DNA from 2 places in the Methylobacterium sp. E-012 genome. Region 2 is predicted to be linked to the other one. Evidence: predicted binding sites of a transcription regulator. Region 2 holds the regulator's gene; the other holds the start of a gene.
The links. Region 2 encodes PhoB, which activates phosphate uptake and scavenging genes when phosphate is short. Its sites were predicted from a motif close to TGTCATNNANCTGTCAT; they were not measured.
Positions count from the first base shown of each region.

Region 1: phnC (phosphonate ABC transporter ATP-binding protein) is a predicted target of PhoB. The motif match lies at 8,191-8,207, and genes of this name have one in related genera.

Region 1 covers NZ_JBYQEY010000001.1:1,374,636-1,385,864, forward strand. The annotation lists gene AC3IF1_RS06505 (hypothetical protein) at 1-22, shown strand, start outside; gene AC3IF1_RS06510 (inorganic phosphate transporter) at 221-1,849, opposite strand; gene AC3IF1_RS06515 (autotransporter family protein) at 2,280-5,477, shown strand; gene AC3IF1_RS06520 (ceramide glucosyltransferase) at 5,596-6,744, shown strand; gene AC3IF1_RS06525 (DUF1045 domain-containing protein) at 6,777-7,463, shown strand; gene AC3IF1_RS06530 (LbetaH domain-containing protein) at 7,456-8,082, shown strand; gene phnC (phosphonate ABC transporter ATP-binding protein) at 8,251-9,099, shown strand; gene phnD (phosphonate ABC transporter substrate-binding protein) at 9,177-10,106, shown strand; gene phnE (phosphonate ABC transporter, permease protein PhnE) at 10,114-11,004, shown strand; gene phnE (phosphonate ABC transporter, permease protein PhnE) at 11,001-11,229, shown strand, end outside.
Region 2 covers NZ_JBYQEY010000001.1:4,884,320-4,895,548, reverse strand. The annotation lists gene pstA (phosphate ABC transporter permease PstA) at 1-408, shown strand, start outside; gene pstB (phosphate ABC transporter ATP-binding protein PstB) at 434-1,264, shown strand; gene phoU (phosphate signaling complex protein PhoU) at 1,402-2,112, shown strand; gene phoB (phosphate regulon transcriptional regulator PhoB) at 2,247-2,942, shown strand; gene AC3IF1_RS23330 (protein-disulfide reductase DsbD family protein) at 3,020-5,170, opposite strand; gene AC3IF1_RS23325 (aminopeptidase P family protein) at 5,700-7,538, opposite strand; gene AC3IF1_RS23320 (hypothetical protein) at 7,568-7,987, shown strand; gene AC3IF1_RS23315 (response regulator) at 8,331-8,990, shown strand; gene AC3IF1_RS23310 (NAD-dependent succinate-semialdehyde dehydrogenase) at 9,062-10,534, opposite strand; gene AC3IF1_RS23305 (acyl CoA:acetate/3-ketoacid CoA transferase) at 10,527-11,229, opposite strand, start outside.

The DNA of each region.
Region 1 (11,229 bases), 3.5 Mb from region 2:
CCGGGCGATGGCGAGTTCCTGAGGCGCCGGGGGGCGCCGCAGCCGGCGGGGCGCAGGCCGCCCGCTCCGCGCCCGGGGGGGCGTGCGGGGCGGGCCGGCCGGTCCGACCGGCTGCGAAACGGAATCGTCCCGGAGGCCGGGGATCGGCGTCCGGGACGATGCGACTCGGAACGTGGCGCGGCGTCCCGGCTTCGGAGTCCGGGACGCCGCGTGCGCCGTGTCAGAACAGGTGACGCAGGATGAAGAACAGCCCGGCGGCGAGCGTGATGGCGGCCGGGAGGGTCATGATCCAGGCCAGCGCCATGTTGCGCACGGTCGACATCTGCAGACCCGAGCCGTTGGCCGCCATCGTCCCGGCGACGCCCGAGGACAGGATGTGGGTGGTCGAGACCGGCAATCCGTAGAGTTCGGCCAGCCCGATCGTGCCGGCGGCCACGATCTCGGCGGAGGCGCCCTGCGCGTAGGTCAGGTGCGTCTTGCCGATCTTCTCGCCCACGGTCACGACGATGCGCCGCCACCCGACCATGGTGCCGAGGCCGAGCGCCAGGGCCACGCAGACCTTCACCCAGCCCGGGATGTAGCGCGTGCCGTCGTTGAGCAGCCCCGCGTAGCGCTTCAGCGTCGCCTTGTCGGCCTCCGAGAGATCGGCACCCGCGTTCGGCAGGACACGCACCGCGTCGGCGGCGAGATACATGTCGCTGCGCAGGTTCTGCGTCTGGGCGGCCGGCACGGTCCGGATCGCACCGTAGTTCTTCACGCTGGCGGCGATGTCGGTGGAGAGCACGGACAGGGCCGCGTAGACCGGAGGCGTGTTCACCGCCTTGGTCTTCAGCGCCTCCGTCACAGTCCGGCGCGCCGCGGCGGCATCCGGCGCCGCGGCACCGGGGGCGTGGGCGGAGAACACCTGGCTCGCCGCCGTCGAGGTCTGAATGAAGGCCGGCGTCGTGTCGTCCGACATGGTGCGGTTCAGGGCGTAGGCGGTGGGGGCGGCGCCGATCAGGATCAGCATGATCAGGCCCATGCCCTTCTGCCCGTCATTGCCGCCGTGGAAGAACGAGACCAGCGTGCAGGTGAGGATCAGCATGCCCCGGATCCACAGGGGCGGGGGGGCGTCGCCCTTCGGCGCCTCGTAGAGGTCCTTGCGGCGCACGGCGAATTTCAGGGCGAGCAGCAGCAGCGCCGCCAGCACGAAGCCGCAGACCGGTGAGAACAGCAGCGCTTTGAACACGTTGAGCGCCTGGCCCCAGTCGACGCCCGAGGTGCCGTCGCCGCCGCTCATCAGCTGGTTGGCGAGGCCGACGCCCAGCACCGATCCGATCAGGGCGTGGGAGGACGAGTTCGGCAGGCCCATGGCCCAGGTCCCGAGGTTCCAGATGATCGCCGCCAGCAGCAGCGCGAAGATCATCGCGTAGCCCGCCCCAGAGCCGACGTTCAGGATCAGCTCCACCGGCAGCAGCGTGACGATGGCGTAGGCCACCGCGCCGGAGGATAGCATCACGCCGAGGAAGTTGAAGAAGCCCGACCAGATCACCGCCACGAGCGGCGGCAGCGAGTGGGTGTAGATCACCGTGGCGACCGCGTTGGCGGTGTCGTGGAACCCGTTCACGAACTCGAAGGCGAGGGCGATCAGCAGGGCGAGGCCGAGGAGCGCGAAGGCGCCGTAGGCCAGCGGTGCCTCGCCGACCGCGTTCATGTCGGTGATCAGGCTCACCACCGCGTAGCCGAGCCCCGCCACCAGGACGAGCAGGAACGCGATCACCCCGCCGGGATGGATCCGATGTTCGAGGCGCGGCCCGCCCGCGGGCCTGTTCCCTAGGATCCCCGAGGGGATCACGGCAGAATCGGACATGAACCCTCGCGCGGAACCGGTTGTGCTGGTGAATGCGGGATTAAGTTCCGCGCGTGACGCTTCGGTGACGGCACCCTTCGATCCGGGTTGCGGGTCACACCATTCGCGCGGCGAAGGACTGCGCAGTGCTGGAACCGCTCCGGCCGGGCGGCCCGCGCGATGGATCCGCCTTCGCCGGCGCCGCGCGTGCCCCAGTCGGCCGACGGGGTTGCGGCACGCGCAGAGCTTTCGCATCGCGGTGAGGATGTTCGGCGGGTTCCTGGAAGATGAAGGCCGCGACTTTGCTGTGCTGGCTAAGTTATCGATCTGTTGCTTCGATGCGACACGCGGCGATTCTGCTGAAAATGACTTAATTATGACGCTGGCGGAGCCGCGGATTTCGCTAAACCTCCCGCCGCAGGCCGAATGGCCGCGGCTTTGGGGGCCAGACATGAAGTTACGACACGGGATCTCGATCGCGGCCTTGACGGTCGCGGTATTCGGGCCGGGCGCGCAGGCACAGACCGCCAACACGACGCCGTCCGACGTCAACGTGCTCAATCTCCTGTCCCCCTATCTGGCGCTCAACGCCACCGCGACCGGTCAGCGGACGCTGCAGCTCAACCTGTCGCAGGGGGTGGCGCTCAACAACGCGGCCGGCCTGTCCCAGCAGCAGAACGCGATCAGCGACAAGAACCTGCTCGGCTCGATCAGCAACGACCTGTCCGCCTCGGGGCTCGGCACCTACGGGGTGGCCGCCAACCTCGCGGGCGGCCTGCCGGCCCAGACGCCGATCAACGGCATCGTGCCCCAGCAACTCGTCGGCGGCCTCGGCGCCCAGCTCGGGCCGATCTACCAGCGCGGCGTCGCGCCGGGCGTGAACGGCCCCCTCGGCAGCGTCGTCAGCCTGCTGGCCGGCGCCTACACCTTCTCCGGGAACAATCTCGGCGTCGCCAAGAACTACTTCGCCAACGGCGCGGCCACCAATCCGAGCGTGACCCCGGCCAACTACGTGGCGGTGCCCGCCGTGGCCCCGGCCGGCTACACCCTGCCGACCTATAACGGCCTGCCCAACACCACCAACAGCGTCTACGACCTCGCCTACGGCGTCACCAACACGCAAGCGGGCCAGGACGTCTACGGATCCTCGCGGCCGGTGCAGGTGGCGCCGTCCCAGTACAACGCCTTCGACCCGACCGCGCTCAACGGGATCGCCACCAACCCGTCCTTCCCGAGCGGGCACACCACTTACGCCTTCACGGACGGCATCCTCCTGGCGATGCTGGTGCCCCAGCAATACCAGACCATGCTGCTGCGCGCCGCCGACTACGCCAACAACCGCATCGTGCTGGGCGTGCACTACCCCCTCGACATCATCGGCAGCCGGGCGCTCGCCGCCTACGATCTCGCCCAGGCCTTCACCAACCCGGCCTACATCAACAACTCCGCGGTGACCGGCACGGCGATCAACCTGCCCAACCAGTTCGTCCAGGCCCAGGGCCAGATCCAGGCCTACCTCGCCGCCCAGTGCGGCAACACCGTCGCGGCCTGCGCCGGCAGCGCGGCCAACGGCGCCGGCAACCCCTACCTCCCGTCGGCCGCCAACCAGGCCACCTACCAGAGCCGGCTCACCTACGGCCTGCCGACCCTGAGCCTCGCCCAGGCCCCCCGCGAGCAGGCCCCCGCCAACGGGCCCGACGCGTCGATCCTGCTGGCCCCCCTCTACGGCGGCTCCACCACCGCCGCCCGCACCCTGGCGCCCGGCGGCGGCCTCTACGGCCAGCTGTCCACGGGAACCATCAACCAGATCCTGGTCAACACCGAGACCAACGCGCTGGCCGCCTTCTACGGCAGCGCGCTGAGCTACTGGAGCCGCATCGACCTGTACTCCGCCGCCGGCTACTTCGGAAACGTGACCGGCACCCTGCGGATGGACACCGCCGACAGCCTGGCCATCGATGTCGCCATCGGCCAGGGCGGCGCCCTCTACGCCAACGGCACCATCGCGGGCACCGCCTTCGTGGGCTCCGGCGGCCTGCTCGGCGGATCGGGCACGGTCGGCGGGATCAGCGCCCTGTCCGGGGGCACGGTGGCGCCGGGCACCGCGATCGGCACGCTCTCGGTCACCGGCGCGGTCGCCTTCGCGCCCGGCTCGACCTACCAGGTCGAGGCCAACGCCGCCGGCCAGGCCGACCGGATCGCGGCCGGCGGCGCCGCCGCCCTGTCGGGGGGCACCGTCCAGGTGCTGGCCGCCTCGGGCAGCTACAACCCGCGCACCACCTACGCGATCCTCACCGCCGGCGGCGGCGTCTCGGGCCAGTTCGCCGGCGTGACGTCGAACCTCGCCTTCCTCAGCCCGGGCCTGCGCCACCTGGCCAACGAGGTCGACCTGACGCTCACCCGCAACGACGTGGCGTTCTCCAGCTCCGCCACCGGCCGCAACGGCGCGGCCGCGGCCGACGCCATCCAGGCGGGCGGAGCCGGCCGGCTCTACGACGCCGCGTCCGGCTTCATCACGGGCGAGGCCGGCGCCGCCTTCCGGGCGCTCGCCGGCGACATCCACGCCAGCACCGTCTCGACCGCCTACGAGACCGCGTTCTTCGTGCGCGAGGCGGTGCTCGACCGCCTGCGCTGGGGCAATCCCGGCACCGGGCTCGATTACGGAAGCCTGCCGGCCGCCTACACGGCCGATCTGCCGGGCCGGGCGCCGGTGGTGGCGGGGGTGCCGGTGCGCACCCTCGACCCGCAGGTCTTCGGGCTCTGGGGCCAGGGCTTCGGGGCGTTCGGCACGGCCGGCGGGGGCGGCAACGCCTTCGACCTCGACCGGCAGATCGCGGGCTTCGCCGCCGGCGCGGATGTACGCCTGCCGGGCGGGCTGCGCTTCGGCGTGGTCGGCGGCTACACGGAGGCCAATCTCGACAGCGCCGGGCGGAGCGGCGGCCTGAGCCGGGCGGAGAGCGCGACGCTCAAGAGCGGGTTCGGCGGCGTCTACGGCGGCGCCGAGCTGGGGCCGGTCTCGCTGCGGCTGGGCGTGATCTACGCCGACACGGATACGCGCACCCGGCGGGCGGTGCTGTACGGGCTGTCGGACACGCTGACCGGGCATGGCGGCGGCCACACCCTGCAGGGCTTCGGCGAGCTCGGCTGGAAGTTCGCGCTGGGCGCGCCGGCGCCGGCGGTGCTGGTGTCGAAGGACGGCGCGGCGGCGGCGGTCCAGCCGGCGGCGGCCTATGTGGAGCCGTTCGTGGGCGGGGCCTATGTCGGGATCCGGCGGGACGCCTTCGCGGAGGCTGGGGGCGCGGCGGCGCTGACGAGTTTCGCGCGCGACTACGACCTCGGGGCGGCCACCGTCGGGGTGCGGGCGCAGACCAGCCTGGACCTGGGCCTGGGGCTGCCGGTGACGCTGCGGGGGCTCATCGGATACCGGAGGGCGTTCGGGGACGTGGTGCCGGCGGCGCTGCTGCGCTTCGGCACCGGCCCGGCCTTCCTGAGCGCGGGCGTTCCGATCGACCGGGACGCGCTGGTGGCGGAGGTCGGCCTGGACCTGGCGGTGGCGCCGAACGCGAGCCTCGGCGTCGCCTATACCGGCCAGACCGGCACCCGGGCCCAGGATCAGGCCGTCAAGGGCAACTTCACCCTCCGGTTCTGAGGAACACGCCGCGACCGCGGGCCGGCAATATCTGGCCCGCATCCCGTGCGTGTCACACGACTGACGCGGTCCGGCCGCTAGCGACCGGGCCGCTCAGGACGCCAACGGGGGATCCCGCATGATTGACGCCACGGTGCCGGCCCTCGCCCTCGGCGCGCTCCTGGCCCTCGTCCAGATCGGCAGCATCGCCATCGCGGGCCGGCGCATCGGCCGAAGCCACGGGCCGTCGCGGTTTCCGGCGGGGGCGCCCGTCTCCCTGGTCCGCCCGCTCCACGGGGTCGAGGCCTACAGCGAGGAGATGCTGACCCGGAGCTTCCGCCTCGACTATCCGGCCTACGAGCTGATCTTCTGCGTGGCCGATCCGGGCGATCCGATCGTGCCGCTGGTGGAGCGCCTGATCGCCGCCCATCCCCACGTGCCGGCCCGCCTGATCCGCGGCGACGAGCGCGTCAGCGAGAACCCGAAGCTGAACAACTGCCTGCGCGGCTGGCGCGCCGCCGCCCACGATTGGGTGGTGCTGGCCGATTCCAACGTGGCCATGCCGCCGGATTACCTCCAGTGCCTCCAGGCCGCGTGGCGGGAGGAGACCGGCCTCGTCTGCTCGACCCCGGCCGGCGCGCGCCCGGGCAGCTTCATGGCCGAGGTCGAGTGCGCCTTCCTCAACACCCTGCAGGCGCGCTGGCAATACGCCGCCGAGGCGTTCGGCCTGGGTTTCGCGCAGGGCAAGAGCATGCTGTGGCACAAGCCGTTCCTGGAAGCGCAGGGCGGCCTCCAGGCGCTCGCCGCCGAGATCGCCGAGGACGCGGCCGCCACCAAGCTGGTCCGGGCCGCCGGCAAGCGCGTCCATCTCGTGGCGAGCCCCTTCGAGCAGCCCCTGGGACCCCGCGGCTTCCGGGAGGTCTGGGCGCGGCAGCTGCGCTGGGCCCGGCTGCGGCGGGTGACCTTCCCGCTGTTCTTTATCCCGGAGATCGGCAGCGGCGTCCTGCTGCCGGCGCTGCTGCTGGCGCTGTGGTTCGGCAGCCTCGCCGGACTTTCCGGCGCTGCGGGTATCGCGGTCCTGTGCTACGGAGCCGAGCACTGGCTCGCGGTCCGCGCGGGCTGGCATCGCTCGCCCCGCATGCCGGCGGTCTTCCTGGTCCGCGATCTCCTGATCCCGGCGATCTGGCTGGGCGCCTGGGTGCAGAGCGCCATCGTGTGGCGCGGCAACGCCATGGATGTCCGTCCCCGCCGGCCCGCCGACGCCCGGAGCTACGCGCCGTCGGCCTGAGGAATGCCGCGAGATACCCGGAGGCTTTGGACGTGTCGCGCCGCTACGCCCTGTACTGGCTCCCCGCTCCGGGCTCGCGTCTGGAGGCGTTCGGCAACGCCGTGCTCGGCTACGACAACGTGTCCGGGCGGACGGTCCCGCATCCGGAGACACCGGGCGGCTTCGCTGCGGTCACGGCGGGGGCCCGGCTCTACGGTTTCCACGCGACCCTCAAGGCGCCGCTGCGCCTCGCGCCGGGGACCGCGGAGGCCGATCTCGTCGCCGCCGCCCGGGGCCTCGCCGCCGCGCACCCGCCGGTGCCGCTCGGGCCGCTGGTGGTCGCGGCGCTCGGACCGTTCCTCGCCCTGGTGCCGGAGGCCCCGCCGCCGGGTCTGGGCCTGCTCGCGGCCGAATGCGTCGCCGCCCTCGACCCGTTCCGGGCGCCGCTGACCGGGGCCGAGCGCGCGAAGCGCCGGCCGGAGCGGCTGGATCCCCGCGGCCGCGCGCTGCTCGACCGCTGGGGCTACCCCTACGTGTTCGAGGCCTTCCGCTTCCACATGACCCTGACCGACGCCCTGCCGGAGCCGGACCGCGACGGGTGGCACCGGCGCCTCGCCGCGGCCTATGCCGCCTCGGGCCCGGAGCCCGCCGTGATCGACGCGGTGTCCCTCCTGACCCAGGACGGGTCCGGGCCGTTCCGGCTCCTGGCGCGCCTGCCCTTCGGAGACGCCCATGGCTGACCAGCCCCTCGGGCTCGCGCCCGCCATCGATCCCAGCGCCCGGGTCCAGGTAAGCCGCCTCGGCCGCTACACCGAGATCGGGGCCCGCACCCGCATCACCGAATCGGTCCTGGACGATTATTCCTACATCGCCCAGGACGGCGAGGTGATCTACACGACGATCGGCAAGTTCTGCTCGATCGCCGCGAGCGTGCGGATCAATCCCGGCAACCATCCGATGGAGCGCGCATCGCAGGCGCATTTCACCTACCGGGCCCGCGCCTACTGGCCGGAGGAGGCGGACGAGGACGCCTTCTTCGACCGGCGCCGGTCGAGCCCGGTGACGATCGGCCACGACGTCTGGATCGGCCACGGGGTCGTCGTCCTGCCCGGCCGCCGCATCGGCACCGGCGCGGTGGTCGGGGCGGGGGCGATCGTCACCCGCGATGTCGCCCCCTACACGATCGTGGTCGGCAATCCCGCGCGGCCGGTGCGGCCCCGCTTCCCCGAGGCGATCGCCGCGCGCCTGGAGCGCCTCGCCTGGTGGGACTGGGATCACGCGCGCCTGCGCCGGGCGCTGCCGGATTTCCGCGGGCTCGCCATCGAAGCGTTTCTGGACCGTCACGAAGCTTCGGCGTGACATCGCCGCCGCGGACACCGTCTTCGTCCGCGTGGCGGCGACATCATCTCGGTAAGATACCCGCGCGGATCCCTATTCATTCGTCGGCTATAGATATTCCGAGGTCTTCGTCATCCAACCGTCGTAGAAGCGGCGTTTAGCTGCGGCCATTCCGCCGCGGATGGATGCATGCTCGTCATCGAAGATCTCACGCGCCAGTATGGCGACCGGCGCGCGGTCGACGGTGTCTCGTTGCGGATCGAGCCCGGCAGCTTCGTCGGCGTGATCGGCCGCTCGGGGGCCGGCAAGTCGACGCTGCTGCGCCTGATCAACCGGCTGGCGGATCCGAGTTCGGGCCGCATCCTCCACGACGGGCGGGACGTCACGATGCTGCGGGGCCGGGCCCTGCGGGACTGGCGCACCCGCTGCGCCATGATCTTCCAGCAATTCAACCTCGTCGGCCGCCTCGACGTGATGACCAACGTGCTCATGGGGCGCCTCAGTCACGTGCCGAGCCACCGGGCCCTGATGCGCCTGTGGTCCGACGCGGACCGGGCCATGGCGCTCGCCGCCCTGGAGAGCTTCGACATGGGCGAGTTCGCCGGCCAGCGGGCCGACGGCCTGTCGGGCGGGCAGCAGCAGCGCGTCGCCATCGCCCGCGCCCTCGTGCAAGAGCCCGAGATCCTGCTCGCCGACGAGCCGGTGGCCTCCCTCGACCCGCGCAACACACGCCTCGTGATGGATGCGCTCGCCGACGTGAACCGGCGCTACGGCATCACGGTGCTGTGCAACCTGCATTCCCTCGACCTCGCCCGCGCCTATTGCGACCGCCTCGTCGGCCTCGCGGCGGGCCGCGTGGTGTTCGAGGGCGGCCCCTTCGACCTCACCGAGGACGTGGCGCGCCGGCTCTACGGGCTGGAGGCCGGCGAGGTGCTCGACGATTCCGCGCAGCGCGAGGCGGAGCAGCGGGCGGCCATGCCGGGCCTGCCCGGCTCCATGCCCGCGCGTCCGGTCCGCGAAGCCGCGATCGGCGCCTGAGCCGACAACGATGTCCGTCACCCCGGCGGGCAGGGGGCCGGCCGAACCCTGCCCCAGGGCCCGCACAGGAGAACGCAATGATCACCCGACGCACCCTCGCGGCCGCGGCCGCCGCCCTCGCGCTCCTCGGCCTGCCGGCCGCCGCCCAGGACTGGAAGGCCCAGTATCCCGAACTGACGCTGGGCGTGATCCCCGCCGAGAACGCCTCCGGCACCGCCGATCGCTGGGCGCCGCTCACCGCCTACCTGACCAAGACCCTGGGCGTGCCGGTGAAGCTGCGGGTCGCCAGCGACTACGCGGCCGTGATCGAGGGCCAGCGCGCCGGCAACATCCAGATCGCCTGGTACGGCCCCGCCTCCTTCGCCCGGGCGGTGATGACCGGGGTGAAGATCGAGCCGATCGTGAACCAGAAGCACGAGACCGGCGCTTCGGGCTACTATTCGGTGGTCTACGTGCTGGCCACGAGCCCGTACAAGACGGTCGAGGACCTCAAGGGCAAGAACCTCGCTCTGGTCGACCCCAATTCCACCTCCGGCAATCAGGCGCCGCGCTTCTTCCTCAAGCGGGCCGGCTACGACGTGGAGAAGTTCTTCGCCAAGACCTTCTACGCCGGCAGCCACGAGAACGCCGTCTTGGCGCTCACCCAGGGCACCGCCGACGCCGCCGCCAATCTCTGGAACTCCGAGACCGACACGATGGTCACCCGCATGGCCGCCAAGGGCATGCTCAAGAAGCCGGACGGCACGCCGATGCAGCAGTCGGACTTCCGGGTGGTGTTCAAGTCCGACTTCCTGCCGGAGGGCCCCTTCGCCGTGCTGGCGAGCCTGCCCGACGACCTGAAGGCCAAGATCCGCCAGGCCTTCATCGCTCTGCCGACCGCCGACAAGGCGGCGTTCGACCGGCTGTCGGACGGTAAGGACCAGGGCCTCACCCCGGTGACGCTGAAGGATTATCAGCCGATCATCGACATGCTGAAGTTCAACGACGAGCAGCGCAAGAAGTCCTGATCCGGGCATGCCGACCTCGCACGGCCCGACACCCCTGCCGCCGGAGCGGGAAGCCGCCCTCTCCGGCCTCTACGCGGCGGCGACCCGGGCCGCGCGCCGCCGTACGCTGGCGGGCTTCGCGATCGTCGCGGTGCTGGCGCTGCTCGCCGGGTTCGCCGCCGAGGTGCGGCCGCTGGTCTTCATCGAGAACATCGGCAAGTTCACCGCGTATATCCGAGAGATCCTGCCGCCGATCGGCCTCGACCATCCGATCGAGGACGTCCGCGCCTGGTACTGGGGCCTGCCGAACTGGCTTGGCTTGCTGGGCGAGACCCTGCTGATGGCCTATCTGGGCACGCTGCTCGGCGGGCTCGCGGGCTTCGCCCTGAGCTTCCTGGCGGCCGCCAACCTCGCGCGGTCGCGCCTGCTGCGCATCGCCGCCAAGCGCTTCCTGGAGGTCTGCCGCACCGTTCCCGAGGTGGTGTTCGCGCTGCTCTTCGTGATCGCCTTCGGCCTCGGGCCGATGGTCGGCGTGCTGGCCATCGCCATCCACACCACGGGGGCGCTCGGCAAGCTGTTCTCCGAGGTGGTCGAGAACATCGACATGCGTCCCGTCGAGGGCCTGTCGGCCTCGGGCGCCACGTGGATCGAGACCGTGCGCTTCGCGGTGCTGCCCCAGGTGCTGTCGAATTTCGCCTCCTACGCGCTGCTGCGGTTCGAGATCAACGTGCGCGGGGCGGGGGTGATGGGCTTCGTCGGCGCCGGCGGCATCGGCCAGGAATTCCTGGTGGCGATCCGCAACTTCTACTACGCGGATGTCAGCGCCATCCTCGTGCTGATCATCCTCACCGTGTTCTGCATCGACCTCGCCACCGAGCGGGTCCGCCATCGGTTGATCGGCCCGGAGCACGCACGATGAGCGCGCGGTCCGAGACCCTGCGGGCGACCGCCCGGGCCGACCTCGCCCGGCTGCGGGCCCGCTACCCGGCGCAGTTCCGCATCGACTGGGCGGCGCGGGCACGCCTGGCCGGGGTGATCGGCCTCCTCCTCGGATTGGCGGCGTTCGGCTATTGGCGCCTCGATTTCTCGGTGGCGCGGATCCTCCACGGGCTTGGGCGGCTCGGCACCTTCGCGGTGCTGATGC
Region 2 (11,229 bases):
ATCGCCACGCCCGTGATCGTGCGCACCACCGAGGACATGCTCAGCCTGGTCCCCGGCACCCTGCGGGAAGCGGGCGTGGCCCTGGGGGCGCCACCCTCCACGGTGATCATGAAGGTGACCTGGCGGGCGGCCTCGGCCGGCATCGTCACCGGCATCATCCTGGCTCTGGCCCGCATCGCGGGCGAGACCGCCCCGCTCCTGTTCACGGCCCTCAACAACAACAGCTGGTTCAATGCCGACCTGATGGGCGGCATCCCGAACCTGCCCGTGATGATCTACCAATTCGCGCTCTCGCCGTATCCCAACTGGCAGCAGCTCGCCTGGGCCGGGGCACTCCTGATCACCATGACCATCCTCGCCCTCTCGGTCATCGCCCGCGTGGTGATCAAGCCGCAGCGTGCCCGCTGAAGCGCAAGCCCGAAGGATCAACCCGATGAGCACCGCCGCAGCGTCCGTCACCACCGACCGCCAGTTCCAGGCCTCCGCCAAGACCGGGGCCGACACCAACGCCCCCGTGCGCATCGCCGTGAAGGGGCTGAACTTCTACTACGGCCATTTTCACGGCCTGAAGAACATCGACCTGAACTTCCACGACCGGCAGGTGACGGCCCTGATCGGCCCCTCGGGCTGCGGGAAGTCGACCCTGCTGCGGACCTTCAACCGGATCTACAGCCTCTATCCGGAGCAGCGCGCCGAGGGACAGATCCTTCTGGACGGCATGAACATCCTGGATCCCAAGATCGATCTCAATGATCTGCGCGCCCGGGTCGGCATGGTCTTCCAGAAGCCGACGCCGTTCCCGATGTCGATCTACGACAACGTCGCCTTCGGCATCCGCCTCTACGAGAAGCTGGGGAAATCGGATCTCGACGACCGGGTCGAGACCTCGCTGCGCAAGGCGGCGCTCTGGGACGAGGTCAAGGACAAGCTCAAGCAGTCCGGCATGGGCCTGTCGGGCGGCCAGCAGCAGCGCCTATGCATCGCCCGCACCGTGGCCCAGCGCCCGGACGTCATCCTGTTCGACGAGCCGACCTCGGCGCTGGACCCGATCTCGACGGGGCGCATCGAGGAACTGATCGAGCAGCTGCGCGACGAATTCACCATCGCGATCGTCACCCACAACATGCAGCAGGCGGCGCGCATCTCGCAGTTCACCGCGTTCATGTATCTCGGCGAGCTCGTCGAGGTCGGGCCGACCGACAGGCTGTTCATGAACCCGACCGAGCGGCGGACGCAGGATTACATCACCGGCCGTTTCGGCTGATCAGGCTCCGAAACCGCACCCCCGCGGCGCTGCGCGCGAGCATAGCCGCCGCGGCCGGGTAAGATCTGCATCAGACCCGAGGCATCGCACGTCCCCGAGGCATCGCACGTCGCGGCCCCCATCGAAGGATCTCCCCCATGCCCGGCCATATCGTCTCGTCCTACGATACCGACCTGGAGAACCTGCGCCGCTCGATCTCGGAGATGGGCGGCGTGGCCGAGAAGATGACCGCCGAGGCGACCGACGCCCTCGTCCGGCGGGACGACGGGCTCGCCCAGGCGGTGATCCTCGCCGACAAGCGCCTCGACGCCCTCCAGCGGGACATCGAGGAGCGGTCCGTCCTGCTGATCGCCCGGCGCCAGCCGCTCGCGATCGACCTGCGCGAGACCATCTCGGCGATCCGCGTCTCGGGCGATCTCGAGCGGATCGGCGACCTCGCCAAGAACGTGGCGAAGCGTGTGGTTGCGATCTCCGATCAGGCCCCGGCACAGAAGATCGTGCTGGGCGTCCGCCACATGAGCGACCTCGCAGAGGGCCAGCTCAAGGACGTGCTGGATGCCTACGCGAGTCGCGACATCGAGGCCGCCCATGACGTGTGGGAGCGCGACGGCGAGATCGATGCGCTGTACAATTCGCTGTTTCGCGAGCTCCTGACCTATATGATGGAGGATCCGCGCAACATCTCGTTCTGCACCCACCTGCTGTTCTGTGCCAAGAACGTCGAACGCATCGGCGACCACACCACCAATATCGCCGAGACCATCCACTATCTCGCCACCGGCGAGACTCTGGCGGGCGACCGGCCCAAGAACGATGCGTCGAACTACGCGACGGTCGAGCACGAATAGGTCCCGGAGCGAACCCACGGCGCCTCACCATCTTCGGGGCGGTCGCCGCGGCGACGGCTGGTTCCAGTTGAGACGGGCCGGGCCTCCGGAACGCGCGGTGGGTTCGCCCTTAGAACAGGTCATCGAACGTGAGCATGCAAGTCCTGATTGTCGAGGACGAGGAGGCACTGACCACGCTGCTGCGCTACAACCTGGAGGCCGAGGGCTTTCTGGTCGATACGGCGGCCCGCGGTGACGATGCGGAACTGCTCCTGGCCGAGCGCATGCCCGATCTGGTCCTGCTCGACTGGATGCTGCCGGGCCTCTCCGGGATCGAGCTCTGCCGCCGCATCCGCGCCCGGCGCGAGACCGAGCGTCTGCCGGTGATCATGCTCACCGCCCGGGGCGAGGAGGGGGACCGGGTCCGCGGCCTTGGCACGGGCGCGGACGACTATATCGTCAAGCCGTTCTCGGTCCCGGAGTTGCTCGCCCGGATCCGTGCCCTCCTGCGCCGGGCCAAGCCCGCCCATGTCTCGGATCGGCTGGCCGCCGGGGATCTCGAACTCGACCGCACCGGCCACCGGGTGCGCCGCGCCGGCGAGGAGCTGCATCTCGGCCCCACCGAGTTCCGGCTGCTCGAATTCCTGATGCTCGCCCCGGGGCGGGTCTTCTCCCGGGAACAGCTCCTCGACGGGGTCTGGGGCCACGACGTCTATATCGACGAGCGCACCGTGGACGTGCATGTCGGGCGCCTGCGCAAGGCGCTGAACGGTCCGCGCCAGCCCGATCCGATCCGCACCGTCCGCGGCTCCGGATACGCCTTCGACGAGACCTTCTCGCTCGAGGCTTGAGCGGCGCGGACTTTCAGGTTCAAAATGTCCGGGATCCAGCCCGTTTGGAAACCCTGCATCGACACCGGCCGCGCTGCTCAGCGGGTCAGCGCGGCGCTCTTGTCGGCGGTCGGAACCGAGGCCAGAGCCTGAAGCACCGTCCCCTCGGTGAGGATCTGGGGCAGCACCAGAGGCTCCCCCGCGCCGGCATAGAGCAGGTATAGCGGCACGCCGCTCCGCCCGTGCTTTTCCAGGAGGCGGGTGATCTCGGGATTCTGGTTGGTCCAGTCGCCCTTAAGGTAGGTCACGCCCCGCTCGGCCATCGCGGTCCGCACCGCCTTCGTAGAGAGGGAGGTGGTCTCGTTGACCGCGCAGGTGATGCACCAAGCCGCCGTCATGTTGACGAAGACAGGTCTGCCCGCGTTGACCAGCGTGTCGAGGCGCGCCTGGGTGAACGGCTCGGCGCCACTGGTGAAGGCCTGCGCGCCCGGACCCGCACGGTCCTGCGGGAGCGTGAGCACGAGGGCCGCGACCGCGAAGAGCGCCAGGGCCGCGCCGACCTGCGCGATCCGGGCGGCCCCGGGCGCAGCGCCGCGCCCGCGCTCCCAGGCCCAGGCGGCGAAGCCCACCAGCACCAGGCCGATCAACGCCGCCAGAAGCCCCCTCGGCTCGACCTGCTGCGCCAGGACCCAGATCAGCCAGGCCACGGTGGCATAGACCGGGAAGGCGAGCCCCTGCTTGAGGGTCTCCATCCAGGCGCCCGGCCGCGGCAGCGCCCGCAGGGCCGGCGGCCAGAGGGTCAGCGCCAGGAACGGCAGGGCCAGGCCGAGTCCGAGGCTCGCGAAGACGGCGAGCGCCACGCCGGCGCTCTGGGTCAGGGCGAAGCCCACCGCCGAGCCCATGAACGGCGCCGTACAGGGCGTCGCCACCAGCGTGGCGAGCACGCCGGTGAAGAACGAGCCGCTCAGGCCGGCGCGCCGGGCCAGCCCGTCGCCGAGACCGGCGAGCCGGCCCCCGATCTGAACCGCCCCGGACAGGTTCAGGCCCATCGCGAATAGCAGATAGGCGAGCCCCGCCACCACGGCGGGCGATTGCAGTTGGAAGCCCCAGCCGATCGCAGCCCCGCCGCCCTTCAGGGCGATCAGCAGGGCGGCGAGCCCCAGGAAGCTCGCCAGCACGCCGGCCGTGTAGGCGAAGCCGTGCAACCGGAGGCGGGCCGGGCTCTCGCCGGCATGCCGGACGAGACCCAGCACCTTGATCGACAGCACCGGGAATACGCAGGGCATCAGGTTAAGGATCAAGCCGCCGAGGAAGGCGAAGGCGGCGGCGGTCGCGAGGGTCAGCGCATCCCCGTCGGGGACGGACGCCGGCCGCGGGGTCGCCGCGTCGACCGGCGGCCCAACGGCCGGGAGCATGGGCTCGTCGCCATACGCGAAGGCGAGGTGGCGGCTGCCGTCCTCCGTCACTTCGTCCAGGGTCAGCACGCCGGGAAGGGCCTCGGGCGCCGGATCGGTCGGGCTGCTCCGGGCGAGGGTGAGGTGCAGGCCGGTCCCGTCGGCCGACATCACCTGTGCGGCGGCATTGTCGATCGCGGTTTCGGCATAGGGGAAATAGGCGGCGTTCCGGACCGCGTCGGGCCGGAGGCCAGCCGCCGCGAAGTCGAGCCGCAGAGTGTCGCCCTGGCTCGACAGGCGCAGTGGCCAAAGCGCCGGTGCGGGGAGGGCGGCCCGGGCGCGGGCGAACAGGGCCGCGATGTCGGGATCGGGCCGCGGTGCCCCCACCGGCAGGGTCAGGGCGAGGTCCGCCGAGCCCGGCACGCATTCGGTTTCGCAGACGAGGTAGGTCAGCTTGGCCCGGATCTCCACCGGGGTCGCGGGATCGAGGCTCGGCGGCGGCGTCACGGGGACGAGGAGCGTGACCTCGCCCTCGTAGCCGTAATTCATCAGCGTCGCGATCGGGATGCGCTCCGGCGCCGGCCACCGGATCGCCCCGGCGTTGAAGCCGGCCGGCAGGGTCCAGGTGACCTCGGGCGGCAGCCCGGAATCCCCCGGATTGCGCCAGTAGACGTGCCAGCCGGGCTTCACCTGCATGCGCACGGCCAGGGTGAAGGGCTGCGCCCCCGTCACCGCGCCGGGCTCGGCCACGAGGCTCGACCGCACGAGATCCGGCGGCGTGCGCAGGCCCTGCGCCAAAGCGGGCGTGCAGCAGGCGGCGAACAGCAGGAGTTGGAAGGCGAAGCGGCGGATCATGCTGTCCCTTCGCGCGCCGGGCGGGCGCGGTTTCACGCGCGGTCTCTTCGAGCCTGGGGCGGACTTTTCCGTGACGGACGCCTTATAGCGCGCCGAATCGATGCGTGTCCCGCACCCGGATGATCGACCCATGGGCCGCGACATCGACGGCCTTCAACCGCGGGGCTCAAAGAGCACCAGGTCGAGGAACGCCGTCCGTTGATCGTCCCGCAACCGGCAAAAGTGGTCGACTGCCGAGCGGGCGGAGTCCGAGGGCGGCGCGCGCATCTGTCGGAACGAACGACTGTGCGGGATCGTCATCGGCGGCCTGCCGCCGCTTCTGCAATTCCACGACCGCACGGGCGATCGAACGAAAGGGCGCCCAAATCCTCCAGCCGGCTCGGCGAGATACAGGGCACGTTGAGGCATGTGCCGATACGCTCCGGGACCACGGCCGGAGCGCGCACCGGCTTCGAGACATCTGTCGATCCGTTCTGCGCCGCGCGGCAGCACAAGAGCGGCCATCTTGCGCCCCAAGGCCGTAACGGCGTCAGCCCGGCAGCGGCGCCGTCGCCCGCTCCAGCCATGTGCGCGCGCCGGCATCAAGGACCGGTATCAGGACCTCGCGGACCCGCGCGTGATAGGCGTCGATCCAGATCCGCTCGCCCGGATCGAGCAGGTCCGGATCGATCAACCGCCGGTCGTAAGGCGCGAGCGTCAGCGTCTCGAAGCCGAGCATCGGGCGCTCGCCGCCCGCAACCGCGCGCGGCTCGACCAGGACGAGGTTCTCGATCCGGATGCCGTAGGCGCCGGCGGCGTAGTAGCCAGGCTCGTTCGACAGGATCATCCCAGGCTCCAGCGCCACCGTGCCGGTCTTGGCGATGCGCTGCGGCCCCTCGTGGACCGAGAGGAACGCCCCGACTCCATGGCCCGTGCCGTGGTCGAAATCGAGCCCCGCCTGCCAGAGGGGCGCCCGGGCGAAGGCGTCGATCTGGGCGCCGGTCGTGCCCCTCGGGAAGACCGCCCGGGCGATAGCGACGTGGCCCTTCAGCACCCGGGTGAAGCGATCGCGCATCGCGGCGCTCGGCTCCCCCACCGCGACGGTGCGGGTGATATCGGTGGTGCCGTCCAGGTATTGCGCCCCGGAATCGATCAGGAACAGCTCGCCGGGCCGGACCGCCCGGTCGCTAGCGCGGGTGACCCGGTAGTGGACGATCGCCCCATTCGGTCCGGATCCCGAGATCGTCGGAAACGACACGTCGCGCAGGTCGCCACCGGCGGCGCGGAAATCCTCCAGCGCCTCGACCACGGCGATCTCGGTGAGACCGCCCGCCGCGGCCGCATCGTCGAGCCAGGCGAGGAAGCGCACGACGCTCGCCCCGTCGCGGCCATGGGCATCGCGCGCGCCGGCGATCTCGGCGGCGTTCTTCACCGCCTTCATCCCGGTGATCGGATCCTTGCCGACATCGACGGTGCCGCCGGCCGCCTCGATCTTTTCCTTCAGGGCGACGGCGCCCGTCGCCGCATCGAGCCGGACCCGTACCCCGCTCAAGGATCCGAGCCCGTCCTCCAGCGCGGCCCGGGGCAGGATCTCGGCGACGGGGGCGAGGGCCGCGCGCAGGGCCGGGTCGACCTCCGCCGAGACCAGGAAGAGGCGTGCCAGCCCCTCGCGGGGCAGAATCGCGTAGCCGAGCGCCAGGGGCGTATGGCCGATATCGGCACCCCGCAGGTTGAACGCCCAGGCGAGGTTGTGAGGGTCCGAGATCACCAGGGCGTCGCAGCCGGCCTCGGCCAGGATCGCGCGCACCCGAACCAGCTTCTCCTCGACCGTCTCGCCCGCCAGGGCATCCGGGTGGCGGACGACCGGCCCGGCGGGCGGCTTCGGCCGGCCGGCCCAGACCGCGTCGACCAGATTCGGCACGGCGCGCATCGCGCCCCCCGCTTTGGTGGCGGCCCGGTCCAGGCGCGCGAGCCCGTCCGGCGTATGCAGCCACGGATCATAACCGAGCACGTGGTCGCGCTTGAGGTGAGCGCCGATCCACGCCTCCGGCGTCGACTCGGCCAGGGGCACGACCGTGAGGATGGCGGTATCGATTTGCTCGGGCGCCTGAAGGGTGTAGCGGCCGTCCACCACCAGGGCGGCGGAATCCGTCAGGATCACCGCGGTCCCGGCGGAGCCGGTAAAGCCGGTGAGCCAGGCCAGCCGCTCGGCATCGGCGGGCACGTATTCCGACTGATGCTCGTCGGCGCGCGGCACGACGAAACCGTCGAGGCCGGCCTCGCGCAGGGCCGACCGCAGCGCCTCGATCCGCTCGGCGCCCTTGCGGTGGCCCGGATCGTCGAAGGTCTGGAAGCGCTGGCGCGGTCGGGAAGGAGGCGGCTCGATCATGCGGCGAGGGTAGAGCGCCCGCCGCCAGGGTGGCAACCGGCCTGTTCGGCGCGCGTGCCGGTGACACGGCACGCGCGCGGGGCCGGCGGCGTCGAAGGAGCGATAGCCGCGACGGGTCCCTGTTTTACCGTGAAAAAATCGCGAACAATCTTATCACGCCGCGGGTTTTGGCCTATTTTCGAACCATGGCACGGCGCGTCTATTACTGGATCAGCGACGGACCGGACGGCACTTTCGACGCCGTCGTGACGATCGAACCCGAGACCGTGATCCGGCGCGACGGCTTCGCGTCGCTCGCTGAGGTCGAGGAGTGGATCGACGGTCTGCGCATTCTCATGGCGGCGCTCGGCGCGCCGGTAGCGCAGACGGACGCGGCCGATGCGCCGGCCTCGATCGAGGCCGAACCTGATAGGTTCTGCAGACCGGGGATTCTGCGCACGGCGCGCTAGCAGATCGGATTTTCGATCGAGTCGGTGAAGCGGAATCTTGCTGGTGGAGCGGACGGCGCTGCACGGGTAAGCGGCGACCCGCCGGGCACCGCGCTCACGCGCCAGGATCGTGCAGCCCGTGGTCAGGCCCTTGGCGAGAAGGCCGGCCCGGCCCGCGTCTGAAGTGCCAAGCCCCGGGATTGGGCCGCTGGCTCGCTCCGGGACGGCCCGCCGAGGCCCCGGGGTGCCGGCGGCTCCCTCAGCATCCGCTTGCGCCCCGGGGCCGCTTCGAGCAATCCTCGACCCTCCCGTCCCGGTTCTCGACGGCACCCGTGGGGTTTTCGAAAGAAGGACCACGTTGTCCGTGCATCTGCTGATCGTCGACGACCACCCGCTGTTCCGGGACGCCCTGGCGGCCACGATCCGTCTCGCGCATCCGGACGCAATGCTGGACGAGGCCGACGGGATCGAGGCAGCCTGCGCAGTGCTGGCGACCAACAGGAGCATCGACCTGACGCTCCTGGACCTGTCGATGCGGGGCACCTCCGGCTTCGACGGGCTGATCTCGATCCGGGCGCGCTTCCCGCGCGTCCCGATCCTGATCGTCTCCGGTCACGAGGACCCGCGGATCATGCGCGAGGCCCTGCAGCACGGGGCGGCCGGCTTCGTCCCGAAGGCCATGGACAAGGCGACGCTCACCCGGGCGATCGGTGCTGTGCTGAGCGGGTCGCTGTTCCTGCCGCCGGGCCTCACCGAGGCGGCTGCGCCGGAATCCCGGTCCAAGAAGGCGCCGCTGCCTGAGCGCCTCGCCCGCCTCACCCCGCAGCAAGTGCGGGTTCTGATGATGATCCGGCAGGGCAAGCTGAACAAGCAGATCGCCCACGAGCTTCAGGTCGGCGACTCGACCGTGAAGGCCCATGTCTCGGAGATCCTGCGCAAGCTCGAAGTGATCAGCCGGACGCAGATCGTGATCGACACGGCGTCCCTCGACTTCGACCAGATCCACAACGCTCAGCCAGCCTGACGGTCACCGGATCCGCAGGCGGGCAGTCGCGGGCCGCCGGCGGCTCCCGACAGCCCGCTTCCCGAGCGGCGTCAGCCGCCGAGCCCGCCGACGCAGAGGTACTTGGTGTTCAGGTAATCCTCGATGCCCTGGTAGGAGCCCTCGCGGCCGAGGCCGGATTCCTTCACGCCGCCGAAGGGTGCCACCTCGGTGGTGATGATCCCCTCGTTGATGCCGACCATGCCGTATTCCAGCGCCTCGGCGACCCGGAAGGTGCGGCCGAGGTCGCGGGTGTAGAAGTAGCAGGCGAGCCCGAACTCGGTGTCGTTGGCCAGGCGGATCGCCTCCGCCTCGTCGCGGAACCGGAACAGGGGCGCCAGGGGCCCGAAAGTCTCCTCGCGGGCCACCGCCATGTCGGGGGTCGCGCCGGTGATCACCGTGGGCTCGAAGAACTGGCCGCCCAGCGCGTGCCGGTGGCCGCCGGCGATCACCCGACCGCCCTTCTCGACGGCGTCGCGGATATGCGCCTCGGTCTTCTCGATCGCCGCCATGTCGATCAGCGGCCCCTGGGCGACGCCCTCCTCGGTGCCGTTGCCGACCTTCAGGCGGTTGGCCGCCTCGGCCATCTTCTCCGCGAAGGCGTCGTAGATCCCGTCCTGCACGAGGAAGCGATTGGTGCAGATGCAGGTCTGGCCGGAATTGCGGAACTTGGCGAGCATCGCACCGGCCACCGCCCGGTCGAGATCGGCGTCGCCGAACACGATGAACGGCGCGTTGCCGCCCAGCTCCATCGAGACCTTCTTCACCGTGTGGGAGGCCTGCTCCAGCAGCACCTTGCCGACCTCGGTGGAGCCGGTGAACGTGATTTTCTTGACCAAGGGGTTGCCGGTCATCTCCCCGCCGATCGCGCGGGCGGAGCCGGTGAGGATGCTCACCACCCCGGCCGGGAAACCCGCGCGCTCGCACAGCACGCCCCAGGCCAGCCCCGAGAGCGGCGTCTGCGAGGCAGGCTTGATCACGATCGGGCAGCCGGCGGCCAGCGCCGGGGCGATCTTGCGGGCGATCATCGAGGACGGGAAGTTCCACGGGGTGATCGCCGCGACCACGCCCACCGGTTCCTTGGTGACGAGGATCTTGCGGTCCCCCCAGGGGGAGGGGATCACGTCGCCGTAGACGCGCCGGGCCTCCTCGGCGAACCACAGCACGTAGGCCGCCGACATGGCGACCTCACCGCGGGATTCGGCCAGCGACTTGCCCTGTTCGGCGGTGAGGATCTGCGCGAGATCCTCCTGATGCTCGGTCACGAGCGCGGCGAGCTTGCGCAGCAGCACCGCGCGCTCGTTGGCGGTCCTGGCGCGCCACGCCGGATAGGCCGCATGCGCCGCCTCGATCGCCTTGCGGGTCTCCGCGGCGCCGGCATTCGGCACCCGGGCGATCACCGCGCCGGTGGCCGGGTTGGTGACGTCGATGCTGCCGGAGGCGGCCTCCGACCATTGGCCGCCGATCAGGCAGGCTTCGACCAGGAGGGCGCGGTCCTTCAGGGACAGGGTTTCGGTCTCAGGCATTCAACGGTTCCTTCGGCGGCTGCGGCCTGTCGGGCTCGGACATGGCCGTCCGCGTCTTGAGCGGCACGCTCTGGGACGTATTCCTCGCCTGCGCCTCGGCTTTTGTCTCGAATACATGGGGAGCCAGATCGCGGCTCGCCAACGAGGCACCGAGTTTCAATCGCAGGAACGCGCTGGTCGTGTAGCGCGACGCGGTCTCGTAGTACCGCTTTTCCAGATAGGCGATCGCCGAGAAATAGGCGTCGCTCACCGTCGGGTCGATCTCGAACCCGTCGTAATTGGCGATCAGATGGACCTTGCGGCCGATCTCCTGGCAGGCACGCTCGTATTCCCGGCGCACCAGCTCGACATCGTCGATGGTCCGGACCTGAAACCCCTCCAGGTTCGAGAACAGGATGTTGCGCTCCGGATCGTAGCTGATCCGCTCCGCCATGGAGAGGCCGAGCAGCCAGGGTTCCAGCCCCATCACGGCCTCGCGGAACAGGCGGGGATCCATCGGCTTCGGATCGCGCACGATCGGCGTGAAGCCCATCCGGCCCAGGATGTCCCGGTCGATGTCGATTCCCGGGGCGACCTCGGCGAGTTCCATGCCGGCCCGGGTCCGGCGGAACACGCAGCGCTCGGTGACGTAGAGCACCGGTTGGCCGCGCTCGGCCGCGTAGGCCCCCGAGAAAGTCACCTGCTCGACCGCGGCG